Regions from separate parts of the Microbacterium aquilitoris genome, predicted to be linked through region 1. Evidence: predicted binding sites of a transcription regulator. Region 1 holds the regulator's gene; the other holds the start of a gene.
The links. Region 1 encodes LexA, which represses DNA repair genes until DNA is damaged. Its sites were predicted from a motif close to TCGAACANNTGTTCGA; they were not measured.
Positions count from the first base shown of each region.

Region 2: the regulator LexA is predicted to act here: its motif matches at 11,742-11,757, upstream of imuA' (DnaE2-dependent mutagenesis accessory factor ImuA').

Region 1 covers NZ_JAUZVT010000001.1:1,352,589-1,367,297, forward strand. The annotation lists gene Q9S78_RS06580 (regulatory protein RecX) at 1-649, shown strand, start outside; gene Q9S78_RS06585 (ABC transporter ATP-binding protein) at 715-1,635, shown strand; gene Q9S78_RS06590 (ABC transporter permease) at 1,632-2,510, shown strand; gene miaB (tRNA (N6-isopentenyl adenosine(37)-C2)-methylthiotransferase MiaB) at 2,560-4,116, shown strand; gene miaA (tRNA (adenosine(37)-N6)-dimethylallyltransferase MiaA) at 4,121-5,041, shown strand; gene Q9S78_RS06605 (alpha/beta fold hydrolase) at 5,093-5,947, shown strand; gene Q9S78_RS06610 (TetR/AcrR family transcriptional regulator) at 5,940-6,521, shown strand; gene dapF (diaminopimelate epimerase) at 6,560-7,426, shown strand; gene Q9S78_RS06620 (class I SAM-dependent methyltransferase) at 7,433-8,074, opposite strand; gene hflX (GTPase HflX) at 8,153-9,667, shown strand; gene Q9S78_RS06630 (prolyl oligopeptidase family serine peptidase) at 9,683-11,593, opposite strand; gene lexA (transcriptional repressor LexA) at 11,626-12,291, opposite strand; gene Q9S78_RS06640 (LysM peptidoglycan-binding domain-containing protein) at 12,596-12,970, shown strand; gene Q9S78_RS06645 (histidinol-phosphate transaminase) at 12,998-14,071, shown strand; gene hisB (imidazoleglycerol-phosphate dehydratase HisB) at 14,128-14,709, shown strand, end outside.
Region 2 covers NZ_JAUZVT010000002.1:376,243-390,951, reverse strand. The annotation lists gene Q9S78_RS08670 (AraC family transcriptional regulator) at 1-480, shown strand, start outside; gene Q9S78_RS08665 (hypothetical protein) at 484-921, opposite strand; gene Q9S78_RS08660 (HesB/IscA family protein) at 1,112-1,393, shown strand; gene Q9S78_RS08655 (hypothetical protein) at 1,466-1,825, opposite strand; gene Q9S78_RS08650 (hypothetical protein) at 1,857-2,141, opposite strand; gene Q9S78_RS08645 (hypothetical protein) at 2,258-2,854, shown strand; gene Q9S78_RS08640 (PepSY-associated TM helix domain-containing protein) at 2,953-4,359, shown strand; gene ykgO (type B 50S ribosomal protein L36) at 4,423-4,545, opposite strand; gene Q9S78_RS08630 (GTP-binding protein) at 4,612-5,646, shown strand; gene Q9S78_RS08625 (SdpI family protein) at 5,647-6,021, opposite strand; gene Q9S78_RS08620 (error-prone DNA polymerase) at 6,040-9,450, opposite strand; gene Q9S78_RS08615 (DNA polymerase Y family protein) at 9,450-11,033, opposite strand; gene imuA' (DnaE2-dependent mutagenesis accessory factor ImuA') at 11,033-11,719, opposite strand; gene Q9S78_RS08605 (nuclease-related domain-containing protein) at 11,849-12,835, opposite strand; gene Q9S78_RS08600 (helix-turn-helix transcriptional regulator) at 12,948-13,643, opposite strand; gene cynS (cyanase) at 13,797-14,267, shown strand; gene Q9S78_RS08590 (HNH endonuclease) at 14,276-14,709, opposite strand, start outside.

The DNA.
Region 1 (14,709 bases):
CCCGGCCGACGCGGGCGATGTCACCGGAAACGGCGATGATCCGCAGCCGTGGCATGCGACGTGGATCGCCGAGCGTGCGGCATCCGAGAGGTCCGCGGCCCGTGCCGCGCACCCGGCGACGGGCACCGTGCCCGTCGTGGCTCCGGCGGGTGAGGATGCGCCCGCAGCCGTGGCTGAGCGGATCCTGCTGCGCAAGCTCCGGACGCGATCCCTCTCACTTCGCGAGGCGCGGTCGGTGCTCCGCGAGCACGATCTCGACGAGGCCGAGCTCGAGGGCATCATCGATCGGTTCGTCTCGCTCGGGTACCTCGACGACGCCGCCCTCGCCGAGCAGCTGATCGACAAAGCGACGTCCCGCAAGGCGCAGGGTCGCATGGCGATCGCGCAGGGCCTGTCGCAGCGCGGCATCCCTCGCGACGTGATCGACGAGGCGCTCGATCAACTTCCCGACGATGAGGCCGAGAGGGCTCTCGAGTTCGCACGGTCCAAGGTGCGGGGGCTCGAAGGGCTCGATCGCGATACGGCCCTCCGGCGCCTCGCCGGTCAGCTGGCCCGGCGCGGGTACGGCTCCGTCGCCCTGTCGGTTGCGCGTCGTGCGCTCGACGAGGCGAGCGCACCCCCGCGGCATGGGGTTCGCTTCGAACCGTGACCACGGTTGCGTCCATCTGACAGACTCGCCCTACGCGCGCCCGGCGCGGCCGGAGGAGTGTGCGCATGGCGATCGAGGTCGACGGTCTCGTGAAGTCCTACAAAACCGTCACCGCAGTCGACGGGGTCTCCTTCGCGGTGCCGGACGGCCAGCTGTTCGCCTTCCTGGGAGCGAACGGTGCCGGGAAGTCCACGACGATCGGATGCCTCACGACGCTGCTCCGAGCGGACGCCGGGACGGTCCGCGTCGCGGGGTACGACGTGTCGGCAGAGAGCGAACGGGTGCGGTCGCGGATCGGCGTCGTGTTCCAGCGGTCACTGCTCGATGACGGTCTGACCGTCCGCGAGAACCTTGCCCTGCGAGCCACGCTCTCCCACATCGACCGTCGGCGCTTCGCTGCCAGGCTCGACGAACTCTCGCTCCTCGTCGAACTCGACGAGTTCCTCGACCGTCCCTACGGCCGGCTGTCGGGCGGACAGCGTCGCCGCGCGGACATCGCCCGTGCGCTCATGCACGAGCCGTCGATCCTCTTCCTCGACGAGCCGACCGCGGGCTTGGACCCGGCGAGTCGTGTGGCGGTGTGGGCTGCGATCGATCGGCTCCGCTCCGAGCGGGGTCTCACCGTCTTCCTGACGACCCACTACATGGCCGAGACCGAGGAGGCGGATCAGGTCACCATCATCGACGCGGGCCGCGTCGTCGCGAGCGGGACGCCCACAGAACTGCGCGCTCGCCACAGTCGCAGCGTCCTCACCGTCACCACACGAGATCCGGACACGCTGTCCGCTCTCGCCACCCGCGGTGGACTGAGCGCGACTCGCGACGGCGACATCCTGACGATCGAGGTGTCCGACTCGCGGGCGGCACGGACGTTGCTGGCGCAGCACGACGAGGACGTTCTGGACTTCGAGTTCCGGCACGGTCGGATGGACGACGTCTTCCTCGCCCTCACCGGCCGCGGTGAGCTCGTCGGGGACGCCGCATGAGCATCATCGCGGCCATCGTGCGCCGCAATCTGACCCTTTTCTTCCGCGATCGGATGAACGTCTTCTTCTCGTTGCTGAGCGGGCTCATCCTCTTCTTCCTCTACACGCTCTTCCTCTCCCGGCTGCAGGTCGATGGTCTCGAGCGCACCCTCCCGCGCGCATCCCGCGGCGACATCGAGGCCTTCGTCGACAGTTGGATGCTGTCGGGCATCGTCCTGCTCACGACCGTGACCTCGGGGATCGGCGCGGTCTCCGTGTTCGTGGACGATCGCGCCTCGGGCCGGTTCGCCGACTTCCTCGTCGCCCCCATCCGTCGATCGCAGCTGGTGCTCGGCTACCTGCTGTCCTCGGTGTCGGTCGCGATCGTCATGTCGGGCATCATCCTCATCCTCACCGTGCTCGAACTCGGACTCGTCCGCGGCACGTGGCTCGGTCCTCTCGAGATCCTGCGGGCGATCGGTGCGATGGTGCTCTGCTGCGTCGCCTTCACCTCCCTCGGAGCCTTCGGGGCCTCCTTCCTGAAGACGACCGGTGCCTACTCCGCGTTCTCGACGGTCGTGGGTACCGTCCTCGGATTCGTCGCGGGTTCCTACATCCCGGTCGGGTCTCTCCCCGATGGCGTCGCGTCGACCATCAACGCCCTCCCGTTCGCCCAAGGAGCCATGCTCCTGCGCCTGCCGTTCACCGACGAGACGATCGCCGCTCTCGCCGGCGGGGACGCCGGCGCCATCAGTGACCTCAAGGAGATCTACGGGATCGATCTCTTCGTCGGCTCGAGCGTCGTCCCCGTGTGGCTCGCCGTCACCGTTCTCGTCGCCGTCGCCGTCACCTTCAGCGCCATCTCTGCGGCCCGCATCCGCTCGCTCCTGCGCTGACACCGCCCGGGGCGTCCCGAGGCGACGCGGCTCGTAGAATGGCCTGATCATGACCAGCCCTTCCGCTGCCCCCACTCTCATCGCCCCGTCAGACGCAGCCGTCACCGCCGACGGCCGCTCCCGCACCTACGAGGTACGGACCTTCGGGTGTCAGATGAACGTCCACGACTCCGAGCGTCTGTCCGGTTCCCTCGAGTCGGCCGGCTACATCCGTGCTGACGCGGGAGTCGAGGCCGACGTCGTCGTCATCAACACCTGCGCCGTCCGCGACAACGCCGCGGGCAAGCTCTACGGCACCCTCGGGCACCTGAAGAGCCGCAAGGACAAGCACGACGGCATGCAGATCGCCGTCGGCGGCTGCCTGGCCCAGATGGACAAGGACGCCGTCCAGCAGAAGGCACCCTGGGTCGACGTCGTCTTCGGCACCCACAACATGGGCTCGCTCCCGAGCCTCCTCGAGCGGGCGCGGCACAACGGCGAGGCGGAGCTCGAGATCCTCGAGTCTCTCGAGGTGTTCCCGTCGACGCTCCCCACCAAGCGCGACTCGGCGCACAGCGGCTGGGTCTCGATCTCCGTCGGGTGCAACAACACCTGCACGTTCTGCATCGTCCCCAGCCTGCGCGGCAAGGAGAAGGATCGCCGCCCGGGTGACATCCTGAACGAGATCCGTCTGCTCGTCGACGACGGCGCGATCGAGGTCACCCTCCTCGGCCAGAACGTCAACAGCTACGGCGTCGAGTTCGGCGACCGCCAGGCGTTCAGCAAGCTCCTGCGCGCGGCGGGCGAGATCCCGGGTCTCGAGCGGGTGCGCTTCACGAGCCCGCACCCCGCTGCGTTCACCGATGACGTCATCGACGCGATGGCCGAGACCCCTGCCGTCATGCCGCAGCTGCACATGCCGCTGCAGTCCGGGTCGGACCGCATCCTCAAGGCGATGCGGCGGTCGTACCGCAGCGAGCGGTTCCTCGGCATCCTCGACCGCGTGCGCGAGAAGATGCCCCACGCGGCGATCTCGACCGACATCATCGTGGGTTTCCCGGGCGAGACCGATGAGGACTTCGAGGACACCATGCGCGTCGTCGAGCAAGCGAGATTCGCGGGGGCCTTCACCTTCCAGTACTCGATCCGCGAGGGAACACCCGCTGCGACGATGCCCGATCAGGTCCCGAAGGAGGTCGTCCAGGAGCGCTACAACCGCCTCGTCGCCTTGCAGGAGCGCATTTCCCTCGAGGAGAACCAGGCTCAGCTCGGGCGCACCGTCGAGGCCCTCGTCTCGACGGGTGAGGGGAAGAAGGATGCCGCGACCCGCCGCCTGACCGGCCGCGCCGAGGACAACCGCCTGGTCCACTTCGAGGTGCCCGAGGGTTCCCCGACGCCGCGTCCCGGCGACGTGGTAACGACGGTCGTCACGCACGCCGCGCCGTTCCACCTCCTCGCCGACAGTCCGGACGGCGCGCCGCTGCGCATCCGCCGCACGCGCGCCGGCGACGCGTGGGATCGTGCGCAGGCCGACTCCTGCGGTCTCCCGGCTCCGGCCGGTGACGCCGGTCCGCGCGCCGTGTCGCTCGGCCTGCCGATGATCCGCACCGCGACGCCCGGACTCTGACCTCGTGGGCGCGGAGCGCCTGTGGGCGATCGTCGGAGCGACCGGGACGGGTAAGACGTCGCTGTCGCTGAACCTCGCCGAGGAGTTGATCCGTCGCGGCCGCGCGGCGGAGATCGTGAACGCCGATGCCATGCAGCTCTACCGCGGCATGGACATCGGGACCGCGAAGATCCCCCTGGCAGAGCGGCGCGGCATCCCGCATCATCTGTTCGACGAGTTCGATGTGACCGAGGACGTCGCTGTCGCCGTCTACCAGGAGAGGGCGCGCGCGACGATCCGCGGCATCCTCGATCGCGGGGCCGACGCGATCCTTGTCGGGGGCTCAGGGCTCTACGTGTCGAGCGTGGTCTTCGACTTCCGCTTCCCGCCCCGCGACCCGGCGCTGCGCGCCCGGCTCGAGGCGGATCTCGACGAGCTCGGAGCCGCGGCGCTGATCGAGCGGATCCGCGACCTCGATCCGGGAGCAGCAGATCGCCTCGATCCGCGCAACAGCCGGCGTGTCGTCCGGGCCCTCGAGGTGCTCCTCCAAGGGGCGGACACCCACGGCGCTGCGCTCCCTGAGGCGCCCGTGCTGTGGCATCCCGCCACCGAACTCGTCGGTGTCCACCTGGACCGTGCAGAGCTGGTCGAGCGCCTCGATGAGCGGGTCCGGGGGATGTGGCGGGACGGTCTACTCGCCGAGGTCGAGGGCCTCCGGGCCCGGGGTCTCGAGTCCGGTCCGACCGCGCCTCGCGCCATCGGTTACGCGCAGGCACTCGCGCAGCTGGGCGGCCGGATGGACGAAGAAGAGGCCGTCGCCGAGACTCAGGCGTTCACGCGTCGGTACGCGCGGCGTCAGGTCTCGTGGTTCAAGAGGTACCCCGGCATTCGGTGGGTGGATGCCGGGACCCCCGGCATCCGCCTCCTCGACCCCTTGACAAGCTAAAGCTAATAGCCGTAGCCTTCTCGTATCGAACACGATGCGAAGGAGACGCCGATGGTCGAGAAGATCCAGGTCCAAGGCGGGGAGATCGCGTTCGACGTGGTCGGGGACGGTCCACTCGTGGTTCTGGCACACGGGATGGGCGACTCCCGGCGCTCCTATCGCTTCGTCGTGCCGGCCCTCGTCGAGGCAGGGTTCCGTGTGGCGAACGTCGACATCCGCGGATGCGGCGAGTCGAGTGCCACGTGGGCGAGCTACAGCCGCGGTGACATAGCCGGTGATCTGCTCGCCGTCATCCGTCATCTCGGCGGTCCCGCGGTCATCGTCGGCCAGTCGATCAGCGGAGGTGCTGCGACGGTCGCGGCAGCGCGCGCCCCGCACGACGTCGTCGGGGTCGTCGAGCTCGCCCCGTTCACCCGCACGCAGCGATTCGACCCGGTCGGCCTGATCCGGCACCCCCGTCATCGGAAGGGCATGACCCGCCTGGCGACGATGATGCTCCGTGGGAGTGTGCCCGCGTGGCTCCGCTACCTCGACCTCGCCATTCCGCAGAAGCCCGCAGACTGGGCGCAGGAGCAGGCTGGCATCGCCCGTCATCTCGCCGATCCCGCGCGCATGGCCGCGCTCCGGGCCATGGGGCAGACGAGTCCCGCGGATGCGGGGGAGCAGCTCCCGCAGGTGACCGTGCCGGTCCTCGTGGTGATGGGCACGGCCGACCCGGACTGGGCGGACCCCCGGGCCGAGGGAGAAGGGGTGATCGCCGCGCTTAGGCCCGGCATCGGCCGGCTGGCGGTCATCGAGGGTGCCGGACACTACCCGCACGTCGAACGGCCGGGGGAGGTCGTCGACCTCGCCGTCCCGTTCCTGCGAACGGCTTTCTCGATCGGGACGGGGGCGGCGGATGCCTAGGGCCGGCCTCGACGTCGACGCCGTGACGCGCGCCGCAGCCGACCTCATCGACGAGCAGGGGCTCGCCGCCCTGACGATGACGGCGCTGGCGGAGCGGGTCGGCGTCCGTCCGCCGTCGCTCTACAAGCATGTGCCGGGCGGGCTCGTCGAGCTCACCCATCGGGTGGCGACCCTGGCCGCGCAGGACCTCGCGGGGGTGTTCCGTGCGACGCTATCGGAACACCGCGGCGCCGCCCTCACCGACGTCGCTGTCGCCTTCCGGCGCTATGCACAGGCGCACCCGGGTCGGTATGCCGCGACCGCCGCCGCCGAGCCGTCCGGTGATGACGACCCGCTCGCGATCGCGCTCCACGACAGTCTCGACGCCCTCGGCGGAGTGTTCGACAGCTACGGACTGCCGAGACAGGAGCACGTCCACGCCATCCGCATGCTCCGGAGCGTGCTCCACGGGTTCGCTGTCCTGGATGCCGCGCACGGCTTCCGGATGGATATCGATGTCGAGGACAGCGTCGCGTGGTCCCTCGATCTCATGGATGCGGGACTCCGCGCAGCGGGGTCGACTCCGCCGCGCTGACCGGCGAAGCGGCATCCACCCGCACCTAGACTGGGCGGGTGTCGACGATCGCATTCACGAAGGGCCACGGGACGGGCAACGACTTCGTCGTCGTCGCCGACCCCGACGGGTCGCTGCACCTGACCGGCGAGCAGATCGCCGCGCTGACCGACCGACGCTTCGGGATCGGAGCCGACGGGCTGTTGCGGGTCGTCCGTTCAGCCGCCATCGATGCAGGCTCTGAGACTCCCGACGCCGAGTGGTTCATGGACTACCGCAACGCCGACGGCTCGATCGCCGAGATGTGCGGCAACGGTGTTCGCGTCTTCGTGAAGTACCTCCTGAGTGCGGGTTACGCGACGCTCGGCGCCGGCGAGACCCTGCGCATCGGCACACGCGCCGGAACCAAGACCGTCACGCTCGCCGACAACGGATTCGAAGTCGACCTCGGCCTGTGGCGTCCGACCTCCGACGAGGTCCTCGTGCGGGCGCACGGTCTCAAGATCGCGCGCCCCGGTCTCGGCATCGACGTCGGGAACCCCCATGTCGTCGTCGCCCTCTCGAGCATCGCCGAGCTCGACGGGCTCGACCTGACGGTCCAGCCGATCCTGGACCCCGTCCCGGCAGCCGGCGCGAACGTCGAGTTCGTCGTCCCCGAAGAACCCCTCATCACCGACGGCGTTGGCGCGATCCGGATGCGCGTGTTCGAGCGGGGCGTCGGGGAGACGCTCTCGTGCGGGACCGGGGTAGCGGCATCCGCTCTGGCCGTGCGTCACTGGGCGGGCGCCGGTGCCCCGGACCGGTGGACGGTGGACGTCCCCGGCGGCCGTCTCGGGGTGCGCGTCGTGCGGACGGATGCCGGTGAGCGCGTCCTGCTCTCCGGTCCCGCGTCGCTCGTCTTCTCGGGCGAGATCACGCTCGCCTGACGTCGCTCAGGGGAGGGTGATCGTCCCCGTCGCGGGCGTGCCGTGACGGCGGACCTTCAGCACCCGGAATCCTCGCCCGGTCGCGGCACGGGTGACCGAATAGCCCCTGTCGAGGGATGCCGCGAGCCACCGCTGCAGCGAGTCGGAACCGAGATTGCGTTGCACGACGAGCCAGGCATCGCTGCGCTCGGCGAGCCGGGGAATCCACGTCTCGAGCAGTCCGTGCAGGACATCCTTGCCGACACGGATCGGCGGGTTGGACCGGATGGTGCGGAAGGCGACGTCGCTCGGAACATCTTCGGGCAGCACGGCGTTGACGTTATCGAGGCTGAGTTCCGCAGCGTTGCGGCGGACGAGGTCCAAGGCTCGCTCGTTGACGTCGACGGCCCACACCGTCGCGTGAGGCGCGTCGATGGCGAGCGACAGCGCGATGGGACCCCAGCCGCATCCGAGATCGAGAAGATGACCGCCCGCCGGGGGCGGAGGCGTGTTCGCCAGGAGCACCGCCGTCCCGCCGTCCACATGGTCGGGACTGAAGACCCCGCCCGCTGTCGTCACCTCGACGTCGCGACCGGCGAGGGACACACGGATGCGGCGGAGGTTCTCGGAGCTGGACGGGGACGCGCTGAAGTAATGGTCGCTCCCCATGCGACGAGCGTAGCGGAGGCGGTGGAAGCCGCGGGAAGCTAGAGTTCACGGATGGCCGCGAGGCCGCGAAAGGATCACATGACAGACACCACCACCCCTGCCGCGACGGACGAGCCGGTGGACCCGGTAGACCGGGTGCTGGCGCGAGCGGAGTCGCGTTCGGGGGTGCGCGTGTTCGGCGCCGCACAGGCGCTGCAGGACGAGAGCACCGTCGCCTACGGCGACACGGACGGCGACCAGTGGGACCGCGAGGAGCGCGCCGCGCTCCGCCGCGTCCCGGGGCTGTCCACCGAACTCGAGGACGTCACCGAGGTCGAGTACCGCCAGCTGCGGCTGGAGAACGTCGTGCTCGTGGGCGTCTACCCCCAGGGGTCGACGGAGGATGCCGAGAACTCGTTGCGCGAGCTCGCCGCACTCGCCGAGACAGCCGGGGCCGTCGTCCTCGACGGCGTGCTGCAGCGTCGTCCGCATCCCGATCCCGCGACGTACATCGGCCGCGGTAAGGCGGCGGAACTCCGCGACCTGGTCGTCGCCGTCGGTGCCGACACGGTCATCGCCGACACCGAGCTCGCGCCCAGCCAGCGACGCGCCCTCGAGGACGTCGTCAAGGTCAAGGTCATCGACCGGACCACCGTCATCCTCGACATCTTCAGCCAGCACGCGAAGAGCCGGGAGGGCAAGGCTCAGGTCGAACTCGCCCAGCTCGAATACCTCCTTCCGCGCCTGCGCGGCTGGGGCGACTCGATGAGCCGACAGGCCGGTGGCCAGGTCGGCGCCGGCGGCGCCGGTATGGGCTCGCGCGGTCCGGGTGAGACGAAGATCGAGCTCGACCGCCGACGCATCCGCACGCGCATGGCGATGCTGCGCCGTCAGATCCGCGACTTCAAGCCGGCCCGTGAGGCCAAGCGTGCCGAGCGCAAGCGCAACACGATCCCGTCGGTCGCGATCGCCGGGTACACGAACGCCGGCAAGTCGAGTCTGCTCAACAAGCTGACGAGCGCGGGCGTCCTCGTCGAGAACGCGCTGTTCGCGACCCTGGACGCGACCGTCCGTCGCGCGCAGGCGGCCGACGGTCGGGTCTACACGCTCACCGACACCGTCGGGTTCGTCCGCAACCTCCCGCACCAGCTGGTCGAGGCGTTCCGCTCGACGCTCGAGGAGGTCGGCGACGCGGACGTCATCGTGCACGTCGTCGACGGGTCGCACCCCGACCCGGCCGCACAGCTCGCGACCGTCCGCGACGTCATGGGCGATGTGGGGGCGCGCTCGACGAACGAGATCGTCGTCTTCAACAAGGCCGACCTGATCGACGCCGACACGCGCCTCGTGCTGCGCGGCCTCGAGCCGAAGGCGCACTTCGTCTCGTCGCGCACCGGCGAAGGCATCGTCGAGCTGCGCGCGACGATCGAGGACGCTCTGCCGTTGCCGGCCGTCGAGGTCCACGCGCTCGTCCCGTACGACCGCGGCGATCTCGTCAGCGCCGTCCACGAGTCCGGTCATATCCTGTCGACCCGTCACGAGGAGGGCGGCACCGCCGTCCACGCCCACGTGTCGGAGCGGCTGGCGGCCGAGCTCGCGCCGTACGCGCGCTGACCGATCGGCTCGGACTCAGCTGAGCGCGATCGCGGGGACCCCGGGGGTCTCGAAGCCGAACACCTGACCGAGGAAGGCCAGCTCGGATTCGAGCGCGTGCACGACGGTCTCCGCTCGTCGGAACCCGTGCCCCTCGCCGTCGTACAGGACGTAGGCGTGCGGCACGCCGCGTTCGGCCAGGGCGTCGCGGATGGCCTCCGCCTGCGTCGGCGGCACGACCGCGTCGTCCGATCCCTGCAGGAGCAGGACCGGCACGCGGAAGCCCTCCGTGTGGCTGAGCGGTGAGCGCTCGAGGTACAACGCCTCCGCCGCGGGGAGCGGCCCGATGAGACCGTCGAGGTAGCGGGCCTCGAAGTCGTGGGTGTCGGTGGCGAGCAGGCGCGCGTCTCCGACGCCGTAGCGGGAGATCCCCGCGGCGAAGACGTCGGTGCCGACGAGGGCCGCGAGCACGGTCCAGCCGCCGGCCGAGCTCCCCGCGATCGCCAGGCGCGCGGCATCCGCTCGTCCCTCCGCGGCGAGACCGGATGCCGCGGCTGCGACATCGTCGCGATCGACGACGCCCCACTGCCCGCGGAGCCGGTCGCGATAGGCCCGCCCGTAGCCGGTCGAGCCGCCGTAGTTCACCTCGACGACGCCGATGCCCCGGCTCGTGAAGAATGTGATCCGGCTGTCGGCCACGCCGCCGACGTGGGCCGTCGGGCCTCCGTGCACGAGGGCGATGTACGGCGGAAGTTCGCCCTCGGGCGCCGTGTGGTGCGGGTTGGTGGGCGGGTGATCGAACGCGTGGACGTCGCCGTGGCGGCCGTGCACCGTGAAGGGGCGCGCCGGGGGGATCCACTCGTCGCCGAGGTCGGAGCGCGAGCCCACGACGAGCGTCACGTCGCCGTTTTCGTCGAGCTGCCAGATGCCGGTGACCCCGGGCGCCATCCCCGACACCAGCACGCGGGATCCGAGGGCATCCTCGACGACCGCGCGCGATCGGACGGGGATGCCGGTCGCGCGAGCGGTCCCCTCCGCGTCGATGCGCACCACCTCGTCGGCGCCGTGCGTCCGGACCGCGACGATCCCGCCGTCCGGCAGGAGTGCGTACCACCGGACGCCGAGCACCCACAGTCCGCCTCCGGTGTCGGCGTCCGCGGGGGCGACCGGCTCCGCCGGAAGATCGGATGCCACGTCCCGCCGCCACAGGTTCCACCGACCGGCGTTCGGACCGGCCGAGGGGTCGTCGAGCCAGATGAGCCGGCCGGAGGCATCCCACTCCGGCTGAAGTGCCGCTGTCTCGCCGGACGTGATCGGGCGCCAGGTCGTCACGGTGCCGTGGGCGAGGTCTCCGACCCGGATCTGCGTGCGGTCCCAGGGCATGTCCGGGTGGTCCCACGCCACCCAGGCGAGGTGCCTGCCGTCGTGCGACAGCGCCGGTTGCGCGAGGAAGTCGCTTCCCCCGACGATCTCGCGCGCCTCGCCGCCGTCCTGGGGGATGGACACGATCGATCGCCGTGGCACGGGGCTGCCGTCGTGCACTTCCCGGATCGCGAGCAGCACCCCGTGCTGCCACCGCAGGCCGCCGTGACGGGCCTGCGGGTCGTCGGGGGTGAGCGGCGTCGGCTCCTCTCCTCTGCGGAGCGACCAGACGCGCTGATCGGACTTCTCGACGAAGAAGAGCCGACCGTCCTCATCGGTCGTCCACGACCCGCCGCCGTACTCGTGCACGCGGGAGCGCGCGCTCCACGGGGCGGGGAGGAGATCCTCGACCTCGCCGTCGACCGAGCGCCGGATCGACGAGCGACCGCCCTGATCGGGCAGCGACTCTCCCCACCAGACCTCGTCGGCCACGAAACGTGCACCGTCGTAACGCGGCGCCGCGGCGGAGGCGTCCGCAGCGGACAGGGGCGAGATCCACGAACCGTAAGGAGCGACCGTCGTCATGCCCTCACGCTACGCGGTGGCGCCCACCTGGATCACACGGCTCGAAGGACAGCGACGACCTTCCCGAGGACGACCGCGTCGTCGCCGAGGATCGGCTCGAACGCGGAGTTGCGGGGGAGGAGCCAGGTGTGTCCGTCGCGCTGGCGGAACGTCTTGACGGTGGCTTCGCCGTCGAGCATCGCCGCGACGATCTCACCATTTGACGCATCCGCCTGCGAGCGCACGACGACCCAGTCGCCATCGCAGATGGCGGCGTCGATCATCGAGTCCCCCGACACCCTCAGCATGAACAAGTCGCCCTTGCCGACGAGCTGACGGGGAAGGGGGAAGATCTCCTCGACCTGCTGCTCGGCGGTGATCGGCACCCCCGCGGCAATGCGTCCGACCAGGGGGACCATGGCGGCGTCGCCCACGGCGGGCGCGGCATCGGCCGGGTTCTCCCCGGCGGCGCCGGGGAGGTCGATGAGGACCTCCATAGCCCGGGTCTTGCCGGGATCGCGACGGAGGTACCCGCTCAGCTCGAGCTGATTGAGCTGATGGGTGACGCTCGAGAGCGACTTCAAGCCGACCGCATCCCCGATCTCACGCATGCTCGGCGGATACCCGTAGCGAGCGATCGACCGCTGGATCACCTCGAGGATCGCGAGCTGCTTGTCGCTCAGGCTCTTGCGCCGGCGGGTCTGCGGCTTGTCGCTCATGTCGTTCCTTTCACGGCCCTGCGTCCCCGCCGGTTTTCCGGGCGTCGGACGTCGAGCCGGGGGCACTCGCCTTCGAATGTCGGAGGTTGGTGATGGGCTCTGTTCATCGAAACCGTATCCGGTGTCGATGGGATCGTCCCGTAGCCGACCGCGTGTCGTCTTCGATCGATCTGCGGATAACCGCTCTCTTGACAGTGTACGAACATCGAAGATAGATTCGGAAGAGAACTTCGCACCCGCCCGTCCCGGCCGATGGGCGGGGGCGAAGATCTCATCTGACCGGGGTTGCCCCGAGGAGGACACCATGAACTCGATCACCACCATCACGCCCGCCCGTCCGGTCGCTGTCCGCACCCGTCTGCGTCTCACGACGCGTGGGCGCCGCGCCCTCATGACCGTTGCGACTCTGCCTGCCGTCGTCGCCCTGGGTGTCGGCATCCTTTCGGGCGGCGGCGCACTCGCCAGTGGCGATGCGGGCACGCCCGCGGGTTCTTTCAGCACCGTGACCGTTCTGCCCGGCGACTCGCTGTGGACCATCGCCCAGGACATCGCACCCGACAGCGACCCGCGTGACGTCATCGACGAGATCGTCCGCCTCAACGCCCTCCCGTCCACTGCCGTCGACGCCGGCGAGTCCCTCGCGATCCCCGCCTCCTACAGTGCTCAGGCGGCCGAATAAGGCGTCGTGACGCCCTACGATGGCGGGGTGAGTGCGAGTCTCGACGACCTACCCCTCCGTGACGACCTGCGCGGTCAGATCCCGTATGGAGCCCCGCAGGCCTCCCTCCCGGTGACGTTGAACGTCAACGAGAACACCCACCCTGTTCCCGAAGACGTCGCGGACGACATCCTGGATGCTGTCGCTCAGGCGCTCCGCGACATCAACCGGTACCCCGACCGCGAGTTCACGGTGCTGCGAGAGGGGTTCGCCGACTACCTCGGCCACGGTCTCGAACCGGAGCAGATCTGGGCGGCGAACGGGTCGAATGAAGTCCTCCACCACCTGCTGCAGGCGTTCGCCGGCCCGGGGCGGACGGCGTTCGGGTTCTCGCCGACGTACTCGATGTATCCGCTGCTGACGGGGGCGACGGGCGCCACGTACGTCAGCGGCTCCCGCGGCGAGGACTTCACGCTCACCGCGGCCGACGCCGCCGAGCAGGTCGAGCGTGCACAGCCCGATGTCGTGTTCCTCTGCTCGCCGAACAACCCGACGGGCACGCCCCTCTCCCTCGATGTCATCGAGGCGGTCTACGACGCGTCCCAGGGCATCGTGATCGTCGACGAGGCGTACCAGGAGTTCGCGCCGCACGACGAGCCCTCGGCGCTGACCCTTCTCCACGGGCGTGAGCGTCTCGTCGTCTCCCGGACGATGAGCAAGGCCTTCGCCTTCGCCGGTGCGCGGGTGGGGTACCTCGCCGCCGACCCTGCGGTGATCGACGCACTCCGGCTGGTGCGCCTGCCGTACCACCTGGGCGCGCTCACGCAGGCGGCTGCGACCGCTGCCCTGCGGCACGCGCCCACGATGCTCCGAATGGTCGATGACATCGTCGCCCAGCGCGACCGGATCTCCGCCACCCTCAGCGCCCTCGGGTACTCGCCGTACGAGAGCTGGTCGAACTTCGTCCTCTTCGGCGGCGTCGATGACCCGCAGGCCACGTGGCAGGGCTTGTACGACCGCGGCATCCTCGTCCGGGACGTCGGGCTGCCGCACACCCTCCGCGTCTCCGCGGGCAGTGAAGAGGAGTCGACGGCATTCCTCGAGGCGCTCGCCTCGCTCTGAGTGGCATCGCGACATCGGGCGGCGGGACGGATGCCGCGCGTCGATAGACTCGACGCATGAGCACCCCCGCGTCCCGCACCGCCTCCGTCCGGCGTGCGACCAGCGAGTCGACGATCGAGCTCGAGCTGGATCTCGACGGCACCGGCCAGAGCACGATCGACACGACGGTGCCGTTCTTCGACCACCTGCTCACGGCTTTCGCGAAACACTCGCTCACCGATCTGACCGTCCGCGCGACGGGCGACACGCACATCGACGCTCACCACACGGTGGAGGACACGGCGATCGTCCTCGGGCAGGCCATCCGTCAGGCGCTCGGAGACAAGGCGGGCATCTCCCGCTACGGCGACGCCCTCGTTCCCCTCGATGAGGCACTCGCCCAGGCGGTCGTGGACATCAGCGGGCGTCCGTACCTGGTTCACTCCGGAGAGCCCGAGGGTTACGAGTTCCACCTCATCGGCGGCCACTTCACCGGCTCGCTCGTCCGCCACGCGTTCGAGGCGATCGCGTTCCACGCCGGTCTGACCGTCCACGTCACGCTGGTCGGCGGACGCGACCCCCACCACATCGCCGAGGCCGAGTTCAAGGCGTTCGCGCGCGCCTTCCGTCAGGCGAAGGCGCTCGATCCGCTCGTCCAG
Region 2 (14,709 bases), on a different contig from region 1:
GACGTCGTCGACCGGATGCTCGCGCTCCTCGACGCCCCCGCCGAAGCCGGCGTCCTCGCGCCGCTGCTGAACCGCGAGCTCATCGTCCGCCTCCTGCAGAGCGACCAGGCCGCGCGCGTGCTCGCCGCGGCGACCCACGCGAACGCCGACATCATCACCGCCGCGATCACGACACTGACCCGCCGGCTGGCCGAGCCGTGGACGCTCGGCGCGATCGCGGCATCCGTCGGCGCCAGCCCGACCACGGTGAGCCGTCGCTTCCGCGAACTCACCGGCCTCACGCCCATGCGGTATCTGAAGCGGCTACGCCTCGGCGAGGCACGACGCCTGCTGATCACCGATGGCGACACCGCCGCGCAGGCCGGCGCCGCTGTCGGGTACGTCAGCGCATCGCACTTCTCGCGCGACTACCGCTCCGCGTACGGGCGCTCCCCGGCATCCGACGCGACCGACCTGCGGGAGCGGATGCGGGCGAGCTGACGCTCACGCCTCGGCCGGCGTCTGCCCCTTCTCGGTCGCGTTGAACCAGCCGAGCCAGCCGGCATCGGTCTTCACGACCTCGTACGGTCCGCAGGCGAACACGGTCGCCGGCAGCGGCTCGCCGAGGCTGCCGTACCGGCTGTCGAAGGGCAGACCACGGCGGTCCATCTCGGCGCAGTCCTCGAGTTCTCCGCCCTCGACCGATATGACGGCGTTGGTCTCGTTGGTCGTCGCGGTGTTCTTCACGGACGTCGCGCCTGCGGGGATCCACGCGGGCATCTCGACACCGACCCACCCCTCCGCGGCGGCGGCGCGATCGGCGAACTCTTCGGAGTGCACCTTCTCGAGAGTGTCCATCGGGTTGCAGGCGGCGAGCGCGAGCACGAGCAGAGGGGCGACGAGGCCGGCGGCGGCAGCGAGACGGAGACGAGTGTGGGTCATGACTCGAGTCAAGCCGTGCGGCCTCACGGGCGAATCGGCCCGCATGATGATCCGGGGTACGCCGCGGGGATGATGTGCGAACCTCCGTAAGCCGTGTGAGTGCGCGGGAATGGTGTGTCAGCGGTTGCGGCGGCATCCGATTCTCGGCATCGTTGCCCGCTCACGCCCGCAATCCACGGAAGGGAGCATCATGCTCACTCTCACCGAGAACGCCAGCACCGCCGTCAAGAGCCTCGCCACCCAGATCCCCACCGAGACCGGTGGACTCCGGATCGCCGAGGCCGCAGACCCGCAGAACGGGTACGCACTGTCTCTCGCTCCCGCTCCGGCCGACGGCGACACCGTCGTCGAAAGCGATGGAGCTCGCGTGTTCGTCGCGCCGACGGCGAGCGTCGCGCTCGACGACCGCATCCTCGACGCCCGTCTCGAAGAGGACGGATCGGTCGGCTTCGCGCTTGCGCAGGCCGTCTGACCAGACGCTTCTCGAAAGCCTCGGACCCGCGCGGTCCGGGGCTTTCGTGCGCTCAGAAGCGCGTCCCGCGTCTCAGAACGAGGCGCCGATGCGCTTCTGCAGCTTTCGGAGGTTGGTCGATTCGGGGATGGTCCACTCGGCGGCGCCGCCGTCGAACTCGATGCGGACCACCTGAGCTCCCTGCTGAATGTCGTCGAGGTACGACATGCGAAGCGGCTGCGGCGCGATGGCGACGCCCGTGAGGGTCACGTCGTTGATGGCGATCGTGCGATGGTCGATCGCCACCTCCCCGCCCACGTCCTCCCGCGACGACAGACCCTCGATCTCGCCGCGTGTCAGCCGGATCCGGCTGTGCACGTGCCGCGGACCCCGCCGAACATCGCCGACGGCCACGAGCGCGTCGCCGAGTACCTCGAAGATCTCAGCCAGCATGCGACGATCATGGCACGTCGCTCCGCGCGCGTCAGGCCATGCGCTCGACGCGCTGCTTAGCCTTCGCCGGCGCCCGAAGCGTCCGCACCGACGCGGCGATGCACGCGCCCGACAGGACCAGCACGGCCACCGCACCGATCAGCATCAGCACGCCGAGCACGACGACCGGCATCGGGTTCGTGATAAACAGCACCCCGAGGATCGCGAAACCCGCCGCGACGACGAGGAACACGAGGCTCATGAAGATCGCGATGAACGCGCCCGAGCCCATCTGCTTGCGCTGGACCGCGTCGTTCCGCTGCGCCTGGTTCGTCATGATGCCCTCCGACCGGTGAAAGTCCTCTCACGGTAACCGCGCCCATCGGCTTCTCCCCAGGGCTTGCGCAGCGCGGTCCACATCGCAAGGGCTCCTGTCCCTGTCACAATGGAGCCGTGCGTCCGTCCCGAGTCTCCCGCGTCGCTCGCGGTGCACTCGCGGCATCCGTCGCCACCTGGGCGGCACTGCTCTCGCACGTCGCCGGCGGCGGACAGGTCCCCGGCTGGCTCGGCATAGCCGTCCCCTTCGCCCTGTCCCTTTTCGTCTGCACGGCGCTCGCAGGGCGACGCCTCTCGCTCCCCCGCCTGGCGCTCGCGGTCACCGGCAGCCAGCTGCTGTTCCACACCCTCTTCGTGATCGGCACGATCACCCCGTCGGCGATGCCGCACGAGCACCACATGGCGTTGATGACGGATGCCGGGAGCACCGCCGCGGCGATCTGCGCCGACCCGCTCATGTGGGCCATGCACGGCCTCGCCGCCGTCCTCACCATCGCGCTGCTGCACCGCGGCGAACGCGCGGCGCAGCGCCTGCTCGCCGTCGCGGCCGAGATCGCCCGGTGGGTGCGCCGCCGAATCCTCACCGCCGTCCTCGCTCTCGAGGCCGTCGACCGTCCGACTCCGGCACCCGCGTCCGCTGACGTCCCGGTGCTGCGATCGGTCGCCGTCCGTGTCGCGGCCGGCCGCGGTCCCCCGCGCGCACTCGCGATCTGACGCGCGCCGCCGGTCCGCTCTCGACGGGGGATGCCGCGGTGCGCCGCGCCGTGTCATCGGCGCGCCCTCTTGCCGCACCCTTCTTCTCGAAAGCAATCATGACCGCCACCCTGCCCACCCCACCCGCCACCGCCCGACCCGCCCGACGACCCGGCTGGTTCGGCGCCTTCCTCGTGCGTCTGCACTTCTACGCCGGCATCCTCGTCGGACCGTTCATCCTCGTCGCCGCGCTCAGCGGCGCCCTCTACGCCCTGTCCCCGACGATCGAGCAGGCCGTGTACGCGCGGCAGCTGCACGCGCCGATCACGGACACGCAGGTCAGCCTCGGCCAGCAGGTCGAGATCGCCGAAGCGCACGTCGGTGACGCCGCGACCTTGTCGGCCGTGCGGCCCGCTCCCGAGCCGGGCGACACGACGCGCGTCATGTTCTTGCAGGACGGCCTCGGTGAGAGCGAGTCGCGTGCCGTGTTCGTCGACCCCGGCACCGGTGAGGTCCGCGGCGACGAGACCGTCTACGGTACGAGCGGATCGCTGCCACTTCGCACCGCGATCAGCAACACCCACCGCAGCCTCGGGCTCGGCGACCCGGGCCGCCTCTACAGCGAGCTCGCGGCATCGTGGCTCGGCATCGTCGTCGTCGCCGGGGTGATCATGTGGGTCATCCGCATCCGCACGGCGCGCACGAAGAAGGATTTCGTCCGGCCGGCGCGCGCCTACACCGGGTACCGACGCTTCTTCAGTTGGCACACCTCGCTCGGAATCTGGATCGCGCTCGGCGCGGTGTTCCTCTCTGCGACGGGGATCACGTGGTCGACCTACGGCGGACAGAACGTCACGAACCTGCGCGCCGCGCTCGACTGGACCACGCCCGCCGTGTCGACGAGCCTCGGCGGAGCGGCCGGCGGCGGGGATGAGCACGCGGGGCACGGCGCGGCATCCGCTGCACTCACCGTCGACCCGAACACGTTCGACGACGTGCTCGCGGCGGCCCGCAAGGTCAACATCGATACGGGGATGGTGCAGATCACGCCGCCCGCCGCGGCCGATCAGGCGTGGAAGGTGCAGGAGATCGACCGCGGCTTCCCCGGCCATCTCGATGCCGTCGCGATCGACGGCACGACGCTGCAGACCGTCGACCGTGTCGACTTCGCCGACTTCTCGCTGCCGGCCAAGCTCGCCTCGTGGGGCGTCGCGATCCACATGGGCGTCATGTTCGGACTCGCGAACCAGATCGTCATGTTCCTGCTCGCCCTCTCGATCGCCGGCATGGTCGTGCTCGGCTACGTCATGTGGGTCAAGCGGCGGCCGACCAAGGCCGCACGGGTCGGGATGCCGCCGCGGCGCGGCGTGCTCGACGGTGCCCCCTGGTGGGGCGTCACGGCCGTTGTCGCGGGCGGCGTGCTGGTCGGGCTCGCGCTGCCGCTCGTCGGGTGGACCCTCGCCGCGTTCGTCGTGGTCGACGTGATCGTGGATGCGGTGCAGCGGCGGCGCGCCGCGGCGGGGTAAGGCGCGGCCCCGAGATCAGCGGGTCAGTACCAGGTGACGCCGGCCCAGCACGCCGGGCCGGCGTCAGCCTTGGCGGCCCTTGAACCGCGGGTTGAGCTTGTTGATGACGATCACCCGCCCGCGTCGGCGGACGACCTGCGCGCCGGGTTGCTTCTTCAGGGACTTCAGGGACGCTCGGACCTTCATGACACACTCCTAATTGAGAACGGTTATCATCAAGGCTACACACGCCGGGATGGAATGAGGTGTCGGATGATCGAGACGGACGTGATCGCCGTGATGGGAGCATGCGGTCCCGAGCGGGCGCGCTACGCGGCGCGATTGAGCCAGGCGACGTCGAGGCCCCTCCTCGCGGCATCCCGACTCGCCCCGCAGGACCCGGGGTCGAGCGCAGCAGCCTTTCTGCCGTGGCTCGACGTCGGGAGCGGTGTCGTGGCCGAGTTCCCGTCGGATGCCTCGATTCTCGACGTCATCGGGACGCTCGCCGAGCGCGGCAGCGGGCTGCGCCTGCGCAGCGTCGTGTGCGTCGTCGATGCGCCCCACCTCCTCGACGACCTCCGACGCGAGACCTACGCGGGATCTTCCGAGGTCGACGACAGCGGGATGCCGCGCACCCGCTACACGGCTCACGCCCTGCTCGCGGTGCAGCAGCTCGAGTACGCGTCGACGATCATGCTCGTGAATTGGTCGGGACTGTCGACTCCGGACCTCTCGATCACGATGGCGCTGGTCAGCCACCTCGCCCCGTCCGCGCGACTGCGTCTGCATCAGCCGGCCGTCGATCTGCTGCCCATCGCACCGATCCCGATTCGCTCCCACCAGGACGCGCCCGGATGGGTGCAGCTGCTGAACGGGGAGTTCGCGCCGCACATGACCGACCCGCGGATCAGCGCCCTGCGGTACGAGAACGTCCGCCCGCTGCATCCCGGACGTCTGAACACTCTGCTCGACGAACGGATCGAGAGCGGGGAGTTCGGCTCCGTCATCCGCTCGGCGGGGTTCTGCCGCTTCGCGACCCGCTCGAACGTCATCGCGCAGTGGGATCACGTCGGGTCGATGATCGCCTTCTCGCCCGTCCAGGTGGACGACGGGATGGCGGAGGCTGAGGGGCTCCTCGCCGTCGGCGAGGACATCGCCTTCATCGGGCTCGATCTGCACCACCGCGCGCTGCGCGCCGCCCTCGACGAGACGGCGCTGACCGACGACGAGCTCGCGGCGGGACCGTCGGCATGGGCGACCTTCGAGGATCCGTTCCCGACGTGGCAGGTCTCCCGCAGCAGGGAGTGATCAGACAGCCCGTCGCTTGTCGCGCTCGACCTCGACGGCGGCGCGACTGCCGACGCGTGCGCCGTAGAGGACGCAGGCGAGCACCACGACGGATGCCCCGATCACCACGATCGAGAGGGACTCGGTCGGCACGGGCAGGAACGCGCAGAGCCCGGCGACCAGGGCAGCGACCCCACCCCAGACCGTGGGACGCTTCGCGCGGATGTGGGCGGCGAGCCATGCCTCGTCGCTGGCCATCGTGCTGGGGATGCGGATCCCGGCGATGTGGTTGCGCGTCAACCGCCCCGACGCTGCTGCGGTGGCGACCCAGATGAGCAGGACCCCCATCGCCGCCAGCAGGATCAGAATCGTGAATCGAATGCCCAGGTCGTCCATCACGACAGCCTAGGCAGGTCACTGGAAGTCCCTCGACCGGTGCGTCACTCCCACTCGCAGGTCCTCGAACCCGTCAGCGACGAGGTTCGTCACACCCTCGGGCGAGCGCTCGAGCATGCCGCGCGCGATGAGGGCGGGACTGTCGCGCAGGATGCGCCGGTATCTGTTCCACACCCCGACCGAGCAGATCACGTTCATGACGCCGTGCTCGTCTTCGAGGTTCAGGAAGGTGATCCCGGATGCCGTCGCCGGCCGCTGCCGGTGCGTCACCAACCCTGCGACCTCGATGCGCCGACCGATCTCATGCTCGCGCATGCCGCACGAGGTGATCACCCCGCGCGCGTCGAGCTGCGAGCGGTAGTGCGTCAGCGGGTGGTCGTCGGCCGACACCCCCGTCGCCCACAGGTCGGCGGCGAGCACGTCGTAACTCGACTGGTCGGGGAAAAGCGGCGGCTGCACCGACACCAGCGATCCCTCGAGGAACTCCTGCCGGTCCTGCGCGGCATCCCCCGCCAACCAGATGCCTTCGCGCCGCGTGATCCCGAGGCTCTCGAACGCGCCCGCCGTCGACAGCGCCTCGAGCTGCGCCGCCGTCGCACCGGTGCGCCGCACGAGATCGCGCAGGTCCCGGTACGGACCGGATGCCTCCCGCTCCGCCACGATCTTCGTCGCCAGCGGCACCCCGATACCCGTGACCGAGGCGAGCCCCAGCCGCACCGCGAAGTTCCCGTCGCGCCGATGCGCCGCCGATTCGTCAGGCAGCGACCGGTCGAACTCCGGCACGGGCGGCTGGATGCGGTCGGCGCACGAGTCCCGGCCCGTCGGGTCGCGGCGGTAGGTCGCCCCCTCCGACACCGGCTCCAGCCCCGCCTCCACCCCCGACGCGTGCAGGTCGGGACGCCGCACCTCGACCCCGTGCCGTCGCGCGTCGGCGGTCAGCGTCGCGGGCGAGTAGAAGCCCATCGGCTGCGCTCGCAAGAGCGCCGCGAGGAACGCCGCCGGGTAGTGCAGCTTCAGCCACGACGACGCGTACACGAGCAGCCCGAACGACAGCGAATGGCTCTCGGCGAAGCCGAAGTTCGCGAACGCCTGGATCTTCACGTAGATGTCGTCGGCGGCCTTACCCGTCAGGCCGTTCCGTTCCATCCCCTCGTACAGCTTCTTCTTCAACGAATCAATCCGCTCGATCCCGCGCTTCGATCCCATCGCGCGGCGGAGCAGATCGGCATCCTCCCCCGACAGATCGCCGATCGCCATGCCCATCTGCATGAGCTGCTCCTGGAACACCGGGATGCCGAGGGTCCGCTCCAGCACCGGCTTCAGCTTCGGGTGCGCGTACGTGATCGGCTCGTCGCCGAGCTTGCGACGCACGAACGGATGCACCGCGCCGCCCTGGATCGGCCCCGGTCGGATGAGGGCGATCTCGACCACGAGGTCGTAGAACTTCCGCGGCTGCAAACGGGGCAGAAGCCCCATCTGCGCGCGGGATTCGACCTGGAACACCCCGATCGAATCGGCGCGACACAGCATGTCGTAGACCGCCGCTTCCTCCTTCGGCATCGCATCGAGACTCCACCGCTCCCCCGTCGCCACCTCGATCATGTCGAAGCAGTACTGGAGAGCGGCGAGCATCCCGAGCCCCAGCAGGTCGAACTTCACGAGCCCCATCCACGCGGCGTCGTCCTTGTCCCACTGGATGACGGTGCGGTTCTCCATGCGCGCGTGCTCGATCGGCACGACCTCGCCGACCGGACGATCGGTCAGCACCATGCCGCCCGAGTGGATGCCGAGGTGCCGAGGCGCTTTCAACAGCTCACCCGCGTACGCGATCACCCGATCGGGGATGTCGTGGTTGCCCGGGGTGTCGAGCATCGCACCCCAGCGCTCGACCTGCTTCGACCAGGCATCCTGCTGCCCCGGCGAATGCCCGAGCGCCTTCGCCATGTCGCGGATCGCGTTCTTCGGCCGGTACTGGATGACGTTCGCGACCTGCGCCGCTCGCTCCCGTCCGTAGGTCTCGTAGACCCACTGGATGATCTCCTCGCGCCGGTCCGAGTCGAAGTCGACGTCGATGTCGGGCTCCTCATCGCGGAGCGCGGACAGGAACCGCTCGAACGGCAGGTCGTAGAAGATCGAGTCGATCGCGGTGATGTCGAGCAGATAGCAGACGGCGCTGTTCGCGGCGGACCCCCGCCCCTGACACAGGATGCCGCGGCGCCGCGCCTCTTGCACGATGCCGTGCACGATGAGGAAGTACCCCGGGAAGTCCTTCTGTTCGATGACGCCGAGTTCCTTCTCGATGCGCGCACGGTTCGCATCGGTGGCATCCGGGTACTTGCGAGGCACGGCCTCCCACACCAGGTACCGCAGCCACGTCATCGGCGTGTGCCCCTCGGGCACCTGCATCTTCGGCAGCGCGGGCTTGGCCCGTCGCAGCGGGAACGCGAGCGCGTCGGCGAGCTCGACGGTGCGCTCGACCGCGCCCGGATACCGCCGGAACCGCCGCGCCATCTCGGCCCCCGACCGCAGGTGCGCGCTGGCGTGCGAAGGCAGCCAGCCGTCGAGCTCGTCGAGCCCGCGGTTCGCCCGCACCGCCGCAACCGCTGCCGCGAGGTGCACCTTCTCGGGCACGGCGTAGTGCACGTTGTTCGATGCGACGGCCGGAAGCCCCCGCTCGGCGGCGAGCGCGGCGAGCACGTCGTTGTCGCGCGAATCCGTCGGTGCGCCCTGATCGATGAGTTCGACGTCGACCCGCTCGGGCCCGAACAGGTCGACGAGCCGGTCGAGCTCGTACGCCGCGGCGGCCGGCCCGTCGACGGCGAGCGCCTGCCGGACGGCGCCCTTGCGGCATCCGGTCAACACCTGCCAGTGCCCGCCGGCCCGATCGGCGAGGTCGTGCAGGTCGTAGACCGGGCGCCCCTTCTCGCCACCCGACAGCTGCGCGTGCGTGATCGCTGCGGCGAGCCGGTGGTACCCCTCCTCGCCGCGGGCGAGCACGAGCAGGTGCCGTCCGTGCGGGTCGGGCTCGCCGTTCTGCGGACCGGGAAGACCCAGCGACAGCTCCGCCCCGAACACGGTCTGCAGCTGCAGGTGCTCGGCCGCCTCGGCGAAGCGGACGATGCCGTAGAACCCGTCGTGGTCGGTGATCGCGAGGGCGTGCAGGCCCAGGCGCTCCGCCTCTTCGACGAGATCCTCGGGCGAGGACGCCCCGTCGAGGAACGAGAACGACGAGTGCGCGTGCAGTTCGGCGTACGGCACCGCGTCGAGTGGCCGCTCGATCTCGGGTGTGCGGTACTTTCCACGCTTGTGCGACCACGCCGGACTGTCGCCGCCGTCGGTGCCCGCCGGTGCCCCCTCGGGTCGCCGCCGGTCGCTGAGGATCCGTTCCATCTCCGACCACGAGACCGACGGGTTGTTGCCCCACCCCATTAGTCGTACCTGCCCTCGGCGTGCCAGACGCCCTCCTCGCACACCAGCAGCCACGCGGTCTCGGCCTCGTCGACCACCTGGAACCGGTGCGCGCGACGGGTGCGCGCGGCATCCCACCCCCGCTCCATGACGGGCCAGGGTCCTGCCCACGAGGCGATGCGACGCGGATGCCGGGGCCTCCGCGCCCCCGATGCGTCCGGCGCTCCCGGCAGGATCAGCGCGATCGGCTCGGCCGTCAGCTCGCCGCGGCCGTCGACGGCGACCATGTCGTCGTCGCGATCGATGACGGCGACCGGGACCGGCTCGGGGAAGACGGTCGCTGGCAGCGGGTCGGGCAGGCTCCCCGGCCACGGCCGCGCCCGCTCGGCGATGACGGCGCGGTCCCCCCACGGCACGAGCACCTGCCGTTCGGCGAGCCACCGTCCGCCGCCGACCTGCGGGGTGACGACGCCGGTATGTCCGAGCATCGCCTGCACGCGCGAGAGCGCCGAGTGCACGCGCTCCTCGGGCCCCGAGCCGAACAGACCTGTCACGTGATGGGATGCCGCGTCCACCTTCTCGGGCACGATCCGCACCTTCGCGACGGCGCTCTTGAGCCCTCGCTCCGCGAGCTGCCACCGCACCCGGTCGACGACCGCGGCCGCATCGAACGCCCCCGGATGCAGCCACACCCGCTCACTGTGGTCGCCGCGATCCCCCGTCAGCGCGACGCGCAGCTCGGTGCAGACGAGGTCGACGGCGCCGAGCCCCGAGATGAACTGCTCCGCGGCGAGACGGATGCCGAACGCCACCTGATCGGCGATCTCGAGCGGCGGCTCGAAGCTGACCTCACGCTCGAGCTCGGGCGGCGGCGTGCGCGGCTGCACGGGCTGCGAGTCGAGCCCCGACGCGAGGGCGTGCAGTCGCGCCCCGCGGGGTCCGAGCCGTTCGATGAGCCGGGCGGGCGGCAGTGCGGCGAGTTGACCGAGGGTGTGGATGCCGAGACGCGCGAACAGGCTCGCGACCGACTCGTCCTCGAGCGCCGTCACCGGCAGCGGCGCGAGGAACGCGGCAGCCGCCCCCGGCGGCACGATCCGCATCGGGGCGTCCGGGCCCGTGGTGCGGGCGGCCTGCTCCGCCGTGAACGGACCATCCCCCACCCCCGCGCGCACATCGTTCACGCCGAGCTCGGCGAGCGCGCCGGTGAGCGCCGTCGCCGCACCCGCCTCGCCGCCGTAGAACCGCGCGGGGCCCTTCACCCGCAGGGCGCACAGCCCCGGCTCGCGCAGCTGCACACCCGGGGCGATCTCCTCGAGCCGGGCGATGAGCGGGGCGAACGTGCGGTGGTCGCGCGCGTCGTCGGCGTCGACGACCTGGAGCTGCGGGCATCGCGCCTGCGCGTCGCGGCGCCGCATCCCCCGCCGCACCCCGTCCGCCCGCGCAGCCGGCGAGGTCGCGGCGACCATCCCCTTCGCGAAGACGGCGATCGGCCCCTCGGCCTCGGCGAGCCCCTCGAGACCCAGCGCGACCACCGGCCAGTCGGGCACCCAGACGACGAGGCTCCGCACCGGCTCGATCCCGGTGTCGACGAGTGCGGGATCCATCAGCTCACCGCCCGCATCGGCAGGTCGACCACCGGGGCGATGGGCTGCTCGCGCACCGCGATCGCCCCATCGGGGGCGGGCAGCAGCATCCGCGACGACCGCGGCACCGGAAAACGCCGGCTCGTGACCGTCACGGTCAGCTCCCGATCCGACAGCACGCCGTAGCCGTCGCCGAGGCCCGACCACCGGGCATCCGTCACATCGATCATCGCCTCGGTCTGCGGCCACGGCCCCTGCACGAGCAGCACCACGCCGCGCTCGCGCATGCGCGCCGCGAGCCGCGAGATCTCGGCATCCTTCGCCCGAGTCGGCGGCCGCACCGCGACGACCGGCAGCACGTCGGCGATCGTCGCCGTCACGGCAAGCCAGCGCGGACCCGGCTCGGGGATCAGCACGAGGTGCGACAGGTCGACGCCCGCCTTCTCGGCCGCCTCGGCGCCGAACCCCGGCATCCCGACCACCCCGCACCAGCTGCCGGTCTGCGACGGCTGCGCCAACAGGCCGAACAGCAACGACATCGAGCCGCCGATCGAATACGACGATCCCGGCCGCAGCCCCCCGCCCGGCAGCAGTTCGGCCAGGGCAGGATGGGTGGGAAGGGGCGGCGCCTCGAGCTTGCGCCCCTGGATTTGAGCCATCTGCGCGCGCAGCCGCTGCACCTCTTGGGCGGTAGCGGTGTCGCGCACGATGGATCTCACCTCGACATGGTAGAAGCTTTGTTCGAACGACTCAAGCCGTCTACGTCGAAGATACGCACGGGTTCCGACATCGCCCGCGCCCGCTTTCCCCCACTCCGAACGAGCGGATGCCGAGCCTCAGTCCACCTGCTCACCCTGAACGGCGTCGAGAACGCTCTGCCACTCCTCGGCGTACGCACCGACGCCCGTCGCATCCGTCGCCATCGAGGCCAGGCCCGGCGCGAGTCGCTCGATGAGGCCCGGTCCGATGCGACCGGGTCCGAGCGCGCCGAGGTGGGCGCGCATACCCGCGGTATCGAAGACCGGGGTGTACGGCGTCCGTGACGGTGCCCCCTTCCGCGGCGTGAAGAGTCGGACGCTCTTGTGCGAGTAGAAGACGCAGGCGTCGATGCTGAGGTCCTCACCGGTCCTGGCCTCGATGAGCCGGCGCAGCGCGAAGGCCTGCCTTCGGACCTGCACGCGCGGAGCCACGGAGTGCTTCTCCGAGGTACCGCTCGGGTCCGGGTGCCGTGTGATCGAGAGCCCCGTTCCCTGATCCTCTCGCCGCACCTGGATGGCGAACTCGCCGTCCGAACCGGCGTCGATCAGCGCGCCGAACGCCGCGTGCACGGACGACGGAGCGACCCCGTCGAACACGACACCCTTCCAGTTCTTCGCCTCGATCACGATCACGCGATCGTCCATGAGCAGCACATGATCGAGCTGCGTCACATATTTCGGCTGCTCCCGGCCACCCGTGGCGAAGACGATCCCCGAGAACAAGACGCCGTCCAGTCCGTGCGCCGACACCATCTCCAGGAGCTTCGCCCGACTCCCCACCTCCCACTTGAGGGACGCCGTGTAGGCCTGGTGGTAGCGAGCGACGAGAGCCTGGGATTCCTCCTTCTCCCGCCGTTCGGCCGCGACATCGGCGAGATGCGCTGCCGTACCCTCCTGCACGACCTGCTGCAGATGCATCTCCCACTGCTGGCGCTCGGCGGAAGCCGTCTCGGCGAGACCCGCCAATCGACGCGTGTGCCGGCGGTGCGAGAACACCACCCAGGTAGCCAAGCCCACCACGAGGAATCCCAGAATCAGGAGTATTACCACCGTCGTCGTATCCATGAAGCTCCTACGGGGCATCGGTCTCGATCGAGCCCCTCACGCTACGCGAGCGGTCTCCCGCGCGGGCGCACTCCCCACAACCCGCGTCAACGCACAGGCCAGATGCCGGGGCTCAGCCCGCGTCGCGGGCGAACGCTCCCGGCGCTACACCGAACCGGCGCCGGAACGCGCGCGCGAAGGTGTCCGGATCGCGGAAGCCGGCACTGTACGCCGCGGCGGCCACCGGCATCCCGTCGCGGAGCAGCCCCTGCGCGCTCCCGAGCCGGTACTCGCGGATCAGCGCCGCAGGGCTCTCCCCCTCGCGCCCCAGCACGGCCTGCGCCGTCCGCACGGACACGTGCGCATCCCGCGCGAGCACGTCGACGCAGAACTCCGGGTCGCGGTGCCGCGCGGCGATCTGCGCACGCAGAGCGGATGCCGACGGCACCCCGCGCATCGCCGGAACCTGCGCCTGCGGCTCGAACGACAGCAGTCGATGCTCGGGCAGGGGCAGTTCCGCCACCTGCCACGCGACGTCGAGCGGCCGTCCCGCGCGGGTGACGAACACCTCGTTGCCCCGCGGGTCACCGCCGTGATCCGCCGCGTGGACGATCGGGCACTCGTGCGCGGGGTAGGCGGAGCCGTCTGCGCGATGCCCGTGCAGCACCTCGTGGCTCGGACCTCCCACGACCCGGCGGGGATCGGAGTATCCGAGCAACCGCCCGGCGGCCTCGTTCAGGTGGGCGACGGCGCCACCGGGTCCGATGACCCACAGCGGCTGCGGGACGGCATCCACCACCGCCTGCATCCACCGCTCGATCGCCGCCATGGGCCCACGCTAGGCACCGAGGTTTGCCCTGGCGCGTCGCGCGCGTTTCGACCGTGTCACACGTGCGCACAACGACGGCATCCGTGCGCGTTCTTCCTGCCGCCTCACGCTCCGGGACTGGTCCGATGGAACGAACCGACGAGAGGACACGTCATGACGCTCCCCCAGATCATCAGCAAGCAGGCCGCCGGTGCCGCCATCGACGAGGTGCGACGCAAGAGCGGACTCTCGTGGGACGCGGTGAGCGAGCTCATCGGCCGTCCGCCGGTGTGGACCGCCGCGGCCGTTCTCGGGATGCACGCCCTCCCCCCGGCCGAAGCGGAGCGCCTCGGCGACGCCCTCGGACTCGACGCCGCGCTCGTCGACGCCCTCACCCGCCAGCCGAACCGCGCCGCCGAGGCAGATCTCTCTACCGACCCGACGATCTACCGCTTCCACGAACTCGTGCAGGTCTACGGGCCCGCGCTCAAAGCCCTCATCCACGACCGTTTCGGCGACGGCATCATGAGCGCGATCAACTGCAGCATCTCTCTCGATCGTGTCGCACACCCCGACGGGGACCGGGTCGTCATCACGATCGACGGCAAGTTCCTGCCCTACGCCTGGGTCGAATCCGGCGTCTGACCTGGGCGCTACGCCGCCAGCGCCAGGTACGGCTCCCACGCGGGATCGGTGCGCTCGGTGCCGCGGACGCGCCAGCCGGCTCCGCGCGGGGGCTGCGGCATCCATCGCAGCTCCCAGTTCATCTCCTGCGGGGTGCGGTCGCCCTTGACGTTGTTGCAGCGCAGGCACGCCGCGACGAGGTTCTCCCACGAGTCGGCTCCGCCGCGCGACCGCGGCAGCACGTGATCGATCGTCGACGCGCTCTTGCCGCAGTACGCGCACCGGTGGCCATCGCGACGCAGCACGCCACGGCGGGTGACCGGGACCCGCCGGCCGGCCGGGATCCGCACATAGCGGGTCAGCACGATGACGGCCGGACGGTCGTACACGTCGCGGGTCCCCCAGACGGGGTCCTCTTCGACGCGTTCGACGATGGTGGCTTTCTCGGTCATGACGAGCACGA